2 regions of the Bacillus sp. DX3.1 genome follow, and region 2 is predicted to be linked to the other one. Evidence: predicted binding sites of a transcription regulator. Region 2 holds the regulator's gene; the other holds the start of a gene.
What was found. The regulator Rex, encoded in region 2, represses fermentation and respiration genes when NADH is low (regulators of the CRP and FNR family bind a similar motif). The targets are predictions, from matches to a motif close to TTGTGAAATATTTCACAA.
Positions count from the first base shown of each region.

Region 1 (5,045 bases), 810 kb from region 2:
TGTGGAAAATGGTGATATGCTGCGCATGATGTTATCAGCACTTCGTAAATTTACACGTCATACACCGCTTAACGTAATTCCGAAGAAGCGTGAAATTGCAGCGAAAGTGTTAGAGGATGAGCGTTATACAGTTTAATAAGTAATAAAAAACAGTAGTCACGTTTGTGACTACTGTTTTTTTGTTATGTGAAAATATGGAAAAAACACAAAAATAGAGGTGGCTATGAATCAGAGGAGAACTTTATCCCGCATTAACGGGCAGTAAGACCCCCACCTCAAGATTCTAAGGAAATCAAAGAAGATAGGTGGGGGATGAAGAAAATCCCCACTGATTAAAGTTTCACTTTATTAAATAATCTCATTGTGATTCGAGCGGAGAAACGTTGGTCGCAAACAGAATTAGCAAACCGCATGGGCGTTAGCAAACAAACCATTACTTCTATTGAAGCAAATCGATACAACCCGTCTCTCATTTTAGCTTTTGAAATTGCCTATGTTTTTGGTAAGGAGTTTCATGAAGTCTTTCAATATACGATAGAGGGAGAAATAGAATGATGATAGTAATAATCCTAACAGTGGTGAAAAAAAGCCCGTACAAACTACTAAAAATAATGATTTTTACTAATAAAATTAGTTGATTAAACATTTGATAGTGGATGAAAGTCTAATCAATTAATTTGTTAGTTTCATAGAATATAGAGTAATAGAATTTTAGGAAAGGGGTTGTGTTAAATGTCCTTTGAAGAAAGATGCGAATGTAATGAATGTAGAAGTAAAAGAAGAAAAATTGAGGAGGTAGAAAGAATGGGTAATTCTGGGAGAAGATTGGATGGTTTAAGAGAAGGGGATAGAATTGCAGTCGTTTCAGGTGGAACTACGATTGATGGAACAGGAGTTTTTATTCGTATAGAAAATGGATTTCTTATTTGGGTTGATAATGCAGCAAATATTAATGTTACAAGTTTAGATGTTATTAGCATTCGACGAGTTGTTTAATTTTAAATATATAAATACAAATTAAAAAACCGATATAAAACTCTTCTTTTTAGGTAGGAGATAAACTGCCCGTAAAAGCCCGATTGGTGAGGGCTGATAATCAGTGGGGGGATGAAGAAAACCCCCACTGATTAAAGTTTACATTTAGTAGAAAGTAGAAACAAGAAACTTCTATATAAAGAAATTTCAAAATGTAGAAGAGGCTTAAACTTCATTCCACAATTTTCATGAAGAGAGCTTTTTGGTGCATACAATTCGAAAAGAAATACATACTAAATGGTGAATGAACAGAGAAAGGAAGGTTTTTATTATGCCAAATTTAACAGAGCTTGAGTTTGAAAATTTACGCCATCTTATTGGGGGACATGCGACAGTTGCGAACAAATTAGATCAGTATGCGCAGCAGTGTACAGATCCTCAATTGAAACAAATGCTACAGCAAGATGCGCAAGCTGCAAGAAATACAAAACAACAATTAATGTCCTTTTTAGGCTAGGAGGGTGTAGAATATGAACGAAAAAGATATGGTTAACGATTATTTATCGGAATTAAATGCTAGTTTGACTAGTTATGCGAATTACATAGCAGAATCGAATGATGAAAAGTTACATCAAACGCTGATTCACATTCGCAATCAAGATGAAACAAGACAACGTAACGTATATAAATATGCATTGCAAAAGGGATATTATCAACCAGCTGCCCCTGCCAATCCAACGGTAGTACAGCAACTGAAAAGTCAACTAAGCACACAATAATCATGTGAAAACGAGTACTGCGATCATAAGTGGTACTCGTTTTTTGTGTGTCAAGAGCAATATATACGGTATTTTTTTTGAAGTAACAAATATGACATAAGTATGAATCCTTTCTTCACAAAGTGTACATAAAGTTTGTTCGATAATTCACAAAGAATCCATGGTTTCTATAGTGAGAATCCTTATAATAAAGAATATAAAGATAAAACGAAATATAACCAACACCGAAGATTATATTATGAAATAGGGGAGATTCTTATGAATAGAAACACAAGAAAAATCGCAATTATTGGTACTGGGTTAGTTGGATCAAGCTGTGCGTATTCAATTGTGAATCAAGGTATTTGTGAAGAATTAGCATTAATTGATATAAATCATGAACGGGCAGTTGGTGAAGCGATGGATTTATCGCACTGCATTAATTTTACAAATACAAGAACAAAAGTATACGCAGGTACTTATGAAGACTGTAAAGATATGGACATTGTTATTATTACAGCCGGACCAGCTCCAAAACCAGGACAAAGTCGTTTGGACACTTTAGGAGCAAGCGCAAAGATTATGGAAAGTGTTGTATCAGGAGTAATGGAAAGTGGATTTAATGGGATTTTCTTACTAGCATCTAATCCAGTTGATATTATTACTTATCAAGTATGGAAATTATCTGGATTACCAAGAAATCGTGTGATTGGTACTGGAACATCATTAGATTCTTCCCGTCTAACTACAATTTTATCTGAAATGCTTGAAGTGGATCCTCGTAGTATCCATGGGTATTCTTTGGGCGAGCATGGTGATTCACAAATGGTTGCTTGGTCTCATGTAACAGTTGGCGGCAAACCAATCTTGCAAATTTTAGAAGAGCAAAAAGAGCGTTTTGGTGAATTTGATTTTGATGAGATTGTAGAAAAAACTGCAAAAGCTGGTTGGGAGATTTATAAGCGTAAAGGAACTACTTATTACGGCATTGGTAACTCACTTGCTTATATTGCAAGATCTATCTTTAATGATGATCACCGCGTGATTGCCGTTTCAGCAATCCTAGATGGTGAATATGGTGAATATGATATTTGTACAGGTGTGCCAGGAATTATTACAAGAGATGGCGTGAAAGAAGTTGTTGAACTGAACTTATCAGAAGCTGAAGAAAGCCGATTTGCAAAATCAAATGATATTTTACGTGACTACATGAAAACAATCGGTTACTAAAATAGGAGAAGGTGAAACAGATGAAGGAATATATCATGTCTCGTATATTCAAAGGATCTGCCGGAATTGCACAAGGGATTTTCGTATCCCTCGGAATTGGTTTGCTGATAGAAAATATAGGAAGAATCGTTGATATCCCGATGTTAATTACAATCGGAGTTGTGGCGAAATCACTGATGGCACCAGCAATTGGAGCAGGAATTGCTTTTATGCTTGGAGCAAATGGACTCGTCATTTTCTCAGCAATGGTTGCAGGAGCGATTGGAGCTGGATCAATTTCGATTACTGAAGCTGGTCTAATCATTAAAACTGGTGAGCCAATCGGAGCATTATTAACAGCAACTTTAGCAGTTTATATCGGTAAACGATTAAGTGGAAAAACTGCTTTAGATATGATGCTTGTTCCGTTTGCAGCAATATTAGGTTCAGGTGTAGTCGGTATTTGGTTATCTCAAAATATTAGCCCTGTATTAAATGCAATCGGAGCATTTATTAAAGATAGCTCAGCAGGTAGTCCATTTATCGCTTCCATCGTACTTGCGGTTGTTTGGGGACTATTACTAATTTCTCCAGCGTCATCAGCGGCTTTAGCAATTGCACTTAGCCTAGACGGTGTTGCAGGTGGTGCAGCACTTGCAGGATGTGTAGCCCAATTTATTGGATTCTCTGTTATCTCCGCTAAAGAAAACAACTTAGGTGGTATTTTAGCACAAGCACTTTGTACTCCAAAAGTACAGTTGCCGAACATTACTAAAAATCCAATGATTCTCGTCCCAACTGTCGTTGCCAGCGCAATAGTTGGCCCTGTATCGGCACTGATCTTCCAATTGGAAGCAGGTAAAGAAATTGCAGGTCTTGGATTAAGTTCTCTCATTGCACCAATTAATTTAATTTCCAGCCAAGGATTCGGCGTTGTACCGGCAATGGTCATTACTTATATCGTAATCCCGGTAGCTGTTTCTTATATCCTTTATATGGTACTACGAAAAGCAGGTCGTATTAAATCTGGCGACATGACTGTACCGCAATCTTAATTAAGACTTCCTTATATTGAAAATCTCCTTCATATAGAAAAAAGCAGACTGAAGAAGCTACAGTCTGCTTTTTTGTTACATTTTATATTGCTGACCAGCGGGAATCGTAACAGTTTCTTGTCGATTTGCTAGTATTAGTTGTACGCCAAAGTATAGTGTGCTGGCAACGGCGATTCCTGAAACAGCGTCTAGAAAGGCGTGCTGTTTTGTGAGCAACGTCGATAAAATGATGAGTGAACCAAAGAAAGTAAGAATCCAATATTCCCATCTGTGCTGTTCTCTTCGCTTATAAGCGGCTAACATAATTACAAATGTTGTTAAGACGTGAATACTCGGAAAACAATTTACGGGTTGATCAATACTATAAATATAGCGAACTAAGTTTGAGAACACATCTGTTCCTACTACTTCTGGACGAGGTACTGTCGTTTGCCACATGTAATAAATTGAAAAGCACGTAAGTTTTCCAAGAATGACACTGCTTAGTGTAACGTAATATTGCTTGCGATCAGCAAAACAATAGTAAATTAAAGCACCGTATAAGTAGGGAAACCAAAGTAAATACGGAATAATAAATACTTTTACAAACGGAATCCAATTATCGACTATTGTTGTGACATCAACAGCAGGAGTGTCAGATTTATTGAGTACATCGTAAAGGGGACTTACGAGTACGAGTAGAAGTATATAACTTAATGGAAGAAGAGATGAAAGTTTATATTTTTTCATGATGATCTCCTATGTTTTAGTAATGTAAGCAAATCCAGTTGATTATAATATAGAAACTCAAAATGGGCTATCGATTTTACTTACATTTTTCTGGATTTACCTTACATCTTTGTCACTTGACTTGTAATGGGGGGATTAGGGATGAAACGTTCATTTAGTTTGTTGTTTCTTATATTGCTATGTCTAGGAGTAGCTGGATGTGCAGAGAAAAAGGATGAGGCATCTGTTTTAGAATATAACGGAAGAGCACTAAAGATTGGGGTTATCGGTGAACCACCTAATGACACGTTTAGAAATATAAAGTTTGTACAGGTAAAGT
Region 1 covers NZ_CP128153.1:4,646,048-4,651,092, reverse strand. The annotation lists gene QRE67_RS23470 (acyl-CoA dehydrogenase FadE) at 1-136, shown strand, start outside; gene QRE67_RS23465 (helix-turn-helix transcriptional regulator) at 361-555, shown strand; gene QRE67_RS23460 (hypothetical protein) at 733-996, shown strand; gene QRE67_RS23455 (hypothetical protein) at 1,307-1,492, shown strand; gene QRE67_RS23450 (spore coat protein) at 1,506-1,754, shown strand; gene QRE67_RS23445 (L-lactate dehydrogenase) at 2,013-2,963, shown strand; gene QRE67_RS23440 (PTS sugar transporter subunit IIC) at 2,984-3,997, shown strand; gene QRE67_RS23435 (phosphatase PAP2 family protein) at 4,073-4,726, opposite strand; gene QRE67_RS23430 (hypothetical protein) at 4,868-5,045, shown strand, end outside.
Region 1: the regulator Rex is predicted to act here: its motif matches at 1,890-1,907, upstream of QRE67_RS23445 (L-lactate dehydrogenase).

Region 2 (5,045 bases):
TTTTCTACCGAATGATTATCACATAGTCGAGCCTTAGCTCACTTTATATTGCATCGGCTTTTCCGCTTCTCGTATGTTACAATAAGAAAGATGCCATAAGTTGTTTTCTCTATAGATACAGCTTTTTCCTGTTTCCTATTTCATTTTCAAGCAAAGATTTACAAAAAAATAATAAAACACACGGTTATTCTGTACTCCTGGCTGGATGTTTACATGTTATCCTGCCTTATTTCATAACATAAGGGCTAGAAAGGATGGTTAACCAATTTGAAGAAACAGTATTGGTGGATTATAGTTACATATATTCTCATGCAATTATCAGGTGTTATTGGATTACCGCTACTTTTAAAAACCGGACTGTACAATAATAGCGGTTTAACACGAGATGAAAAAATACAACTTATGACTGGCCACTGGGCAATTATTAGCTTTCTCATTGCATTATGCATTGTACTGTGGTTACTCAGAACGGATATTCGCGAAAGCCGTTTAGATACAAAACGCGCAAGTATTCCCGCAACAATTGGTTGGATCTTTATCGGATTCTTTTTAGCTTTCTTTTCTCAAACGATTGCTGGTACGATCGAAATGCGTTTGTTAGGTATTAAGCCAGGCTCTGAGAATACAGAGCGTTTAATGGAAATAGCAAGGACCACTCCTTGGTTCCTCATTGTTGTATCTATACTAGGTCCTATTTTAGAGGAAATTGTCTTTAGAAAGATCTTATTTGGCACACTGTATAAAAGGTTTAATTTCTTTATCGCAGCTATCATTAGTTCACTTGTATTCGCAGCTATCCACTTTGATTTTACGCACCTATTGGTATACACTGCTATGGGTCTTGTTTTCGCCTTCTTATACGTGAAAACAAAACGAATTATCGTTCCCATCATGGCTCACGTTGCCATGAATACATTAGTTGCACTATTTCAAGTCGCATTAAGTAATGAGCAAATACAAGAAATGATAAAAGAAGCAGAAAAAATGCAAGGATTTATCGGAGGATTTTAAATATGAGGAACTCACCATTGTTCATGGCAGCACTGTATTTCCTTCTTGGATGTATTTTTACATACTTAGCAATTATTAATGTTGAAGATACAATCTGGAATTTTTATACGCTACTGCTTGCTGGTATGGCGACAATAGATTTTAATTTAGCACTTCGCCTTATCTTAGTAAAATTCAAAACGAAAACAAAAAAAGAACAATAAAAACGCAGGGGGATTTCCCCTGCGTTTTTATTGTGGATAATTTTTCAAAAAGTAAACCAGCGTTTGTAATTCTACAGCTAAATCAATATGATGAATCCTTATATTCTCTGATACATTTAACCGTGCTGGTGTGAAATTCAAAACTCCATGTACGTTTGTATGAGCTAATCGATCTGCCACAGCTTGTGCAACAGTAGCAGGTACTGTTAATATTGCCACTTGTATATCATCTTTCAAACGTTCTTCAAGTTCATCCAAATGATATACAGGAATTCCTCCGATTTCTTTTCCAACTTTCTCTTCATTTACATCAAAAGCCATTTCAATTTTTGTATTATTATTTTTCGTGAAATTGTAATGTAAGAAAGCGGTCCCTAAATTACCCACTCCAATAAGTGCTACACGTGTTATATCATCTTGATCAAGCGTTTCTCGGAAAAACGACAGTAAATAATTCACATTATAGCCGTACCCTTTTTTTCCCAACGCCCCAAAATATGAAAAATCTCTACGAATTGTTGCGGAGTCTACCTTCACCGCTTCACTTAATTCCGCAGATGATACACGTTGCTTACCAGAAAGGGATAAGTTTTGGATAAATCGATAGTATAGAGGCAATCGTTTGGCAGTCGCCTGTGGAATCTTTTGCTGATCCATAAAACCACTCCTCTCCTCCTATCTCTGTTCATGTAATTTGAACAAATACAGAAGTTTAGCACTTAAGACTTTCCTTGTATAATAGAGAGAGACTTCTCTCTTTATTTTAAACTATACACTATTTTTAGTATGATTGAGAAATATAACATGGCAAAGTTAAGAAATTATTTGAGGTGAAAAAATTGATTTTATTACAAGTAAACGGACTTTCTAAATTGTACGGTGCCGAAACAATCCTTGCAAACATTAAACTTGAAGTACAAACAAGAGATCGCATCGCCCTTGTCGGCCGAAATGGAGCTGGAAAATCTACACTATTAAAAATTATTGCAGGGGAACTTTCTCACGACGATGGTGAAATTATAAAACCAAAAGACGTTTCCATCGGTTATTTAGCCCAGAATACCGGTTTAGAAACTTCATTGACCATTTGGGATGAATTATTAACTGTCTTTACGCATCTACAACACATGGAAAAAGAACTTCGAAGGTTAGAGCAAGAAATGGGTAAGAAAGAAAACTTCTCAAACGCTACTACATATGAAAAATTGCTCGCTGACTATGATCAATTGCAACTGGATTATAAAGATAAAGGCGGTTATCAATACGAAGCGGATATTCGCTCTATTTTAAGCGGCCTTGGTTTTCCAGCAGAAACGCATGGAACAACGATTTCCACATTAAGCGGTGGTCAAAAAACGCGGTTAGCTCTTGGTAAATTGCTATTAACAAAACCAGACTTGCTTATTTTAGACGAGCCGACAAACCATTTAGACATTGATACACTAACATGGCTAGAACAATACTTACAAGGCTATCCGGGCGCTATTCTAATTGTTTCCCATGATCGCTACTTTTTAGACAAACTTGTCACACAAGTATATGAAATCTCTAACAAAGAAAGTAGACGTTACGTCGGAAACTACAGTAAATATTTAGACTTAAAAGCCGCACTCTATGAACAGGACATGAAGCGCTATGAAAAGCAGCAAGACGAAGTTGCAAAATTAGAGGACTTTGTCCAAAAAAATATTGCTCGTGCTTCTACAACAAAGCGTGCCCAAAGTCGCCGTAAACAATTAGAACGAATGGAACTGATGACCAAACCATTAGGTGATTCAAAATCAGCATCTTTTCATTTTGATATCGAAAAGCAAAGTGGGAATGATGTGCTACAAGTAAAAGACGTTTCCATTGGATATAATCAAGAACCGATTATTGAACATGTCAATGTACGATTAACACGAGGAGACAGTGTGGCACTTGTTGGACCAAACGGAATTGGGAAATCTACATTACTAAAGTCACTTGTAAATAAAATCGAGACATTAAGTGGAGACATTTCTTTCGGTTCTAATGCCTCCATCGGATACTACGATCAAGAACAGGCAAACTTAACATCATCAAAGCGTGTTCTGAACGAGCTTTGGGATGAATATCCAATGCAACCTGAAAAAGAGATTCGCACCCTACTCGGCAACTTTTTATTCTCAGGAGACGATGTGTTAAAACCAGTCTCTTCCCTAAGCGGTGGACAAAAGGCAAGATTGGCCCTAGCAAAATTAATGATGCAAAAGTCCAATTTACTCATTCTAGATGAGCCAACGAACCATCTCGATTTAAATAGCAAAGAAATTTTAGAAAATGCCTTAATCGATTTTCCAGGAACTCTTTTATTTGTCTCCCATGATCGCTATTTTATCAATCGTGTAACGACAACAGTCGTTGAATTATCAGCAGATGGTGCACAGGAATATTTAGGTGATTACGATTACTATGTGGAAAAGAAAAATGAAATGTTTGAACGGGCAGAATTTGAACAATTAGAAACAAATGCACCCGCCCAAAAACAAATTGCTCAAGAAAAGATAAATTACCTTGAGGAAAAAGAACGTAAAAAGTTAGAACGTCAACGCTCACGAAAAATTGAAGAATTAGAAGAAAATATCGCGAAACTAGAAGAAGAAATTACAGAATTAGAAGATCAACTTTGTCTGCCGGAAGTGTATGCCGATTACGAACGCGCTAGCGAAATTACAACAGCCAAACAAACGATGCAAGAGCAACTAGAAAAATATATGGCAGAATGGGAAGAATTACACGTATAAGCCCTCTGTCGTTCATATACGAAGAAAAAAGGAGATGACTCAAAGTCATCTCCTTTTTTTTAAGTCCAATGCCCGATATGGCACAAAAACAGTTTACTATGTCCCCATATGCTATCGGTAATAGTTCCACTTTATAAAGTGAAACTTTAATCAGTGGGGGTTTTACTGCCCGCAAATAGCGGGATAAATCAGAGATACAGTATAACTAAAATATACATAAGAATATCCTAGTCGAACGTCCGACTTCTTCTGAGTTATCCACAACATTATACACATATCCACCTTTATATTATGAGGGGATAAAATATCTTTTCCACATTATCCACAATTAACATAAAAACTATCCACATTTTATATACACAATAAAAACCCATATTATCAACAGATAATATGGGTTTTATCCACAGGTTGTGGTTAATTTTGTGTATAACTATGCTTCAATATCTAATCCTGGATTTGCGTTCAATGCCAATGTCGCACGCTTTCCTTGTTCATATGCAATCGTTCCAGCTGCTGCAATCATTGCTGCATTATCTGTGCATAAAGATAATGGCGGAATGATTAGCTCAATATTTTCATTCTTTGCAAACTCCTCCTCTAAACGAGCACGGAGTCCTTTATTAGCTGCAACACCTCCAGCAAGGAGCACTTGTTTCACATCATACGCTTCTGCTGCACGGGCTGCTTTCGTTACTAATACATCTATTACACTCGCTTGGAAGCTAGCTGCTAAATCTTCTGGTGCAATGTCTTCCCCGCGTTGTTTTGCGTTATGCACAGTGTTGATAACTGCTGATTTTAATCCACTAAAGCTAAAGTCATAAGAATCTGGTTCGAGCCATGCACGAGGTAAATCAATCGTTGGCTTTCCTTCATGAGCAAGACGATCGATATGTGGCCCACCTGGATACGGCATCGATAACGTACGTGCAACTTTATCGTATGCTTCTCCTGCAGCATCGTCTCTCGTCTCGCCGATTACTTCAAACGAACCATGTTCTTTCATATAAACAAGCTCTGTATGCCCTCCTGATACAACAAGTGACAACAGCGGGAACTGTAACTC
Region 2 covers NZ_CP128153.1:275,069-280,113, reverse strand. The annotation lists gene QRE67_RS01565 (CPBP family intramembrane glutamic endopeptidase) at 268-1,011, shown strand; gene QRE67_RS01560 (YdiK family protein) at 1,014-1,214, shown strand; gene QRE67_RS01555 (redox-sensing transcriptional repressor Rex) at 1,242-1,871, opposite strand; gene QRE67_RS01550 (ABC-F family ATP-binding cassette domain-containing protein) at 2,054-3,979, shown strand; gene tsaD (tRNA (adenosine(37)-N6)-threonylcarbamoyltransferase complex transferase subunit TsaD) at 4,410-5,045, opposite strand, start outside.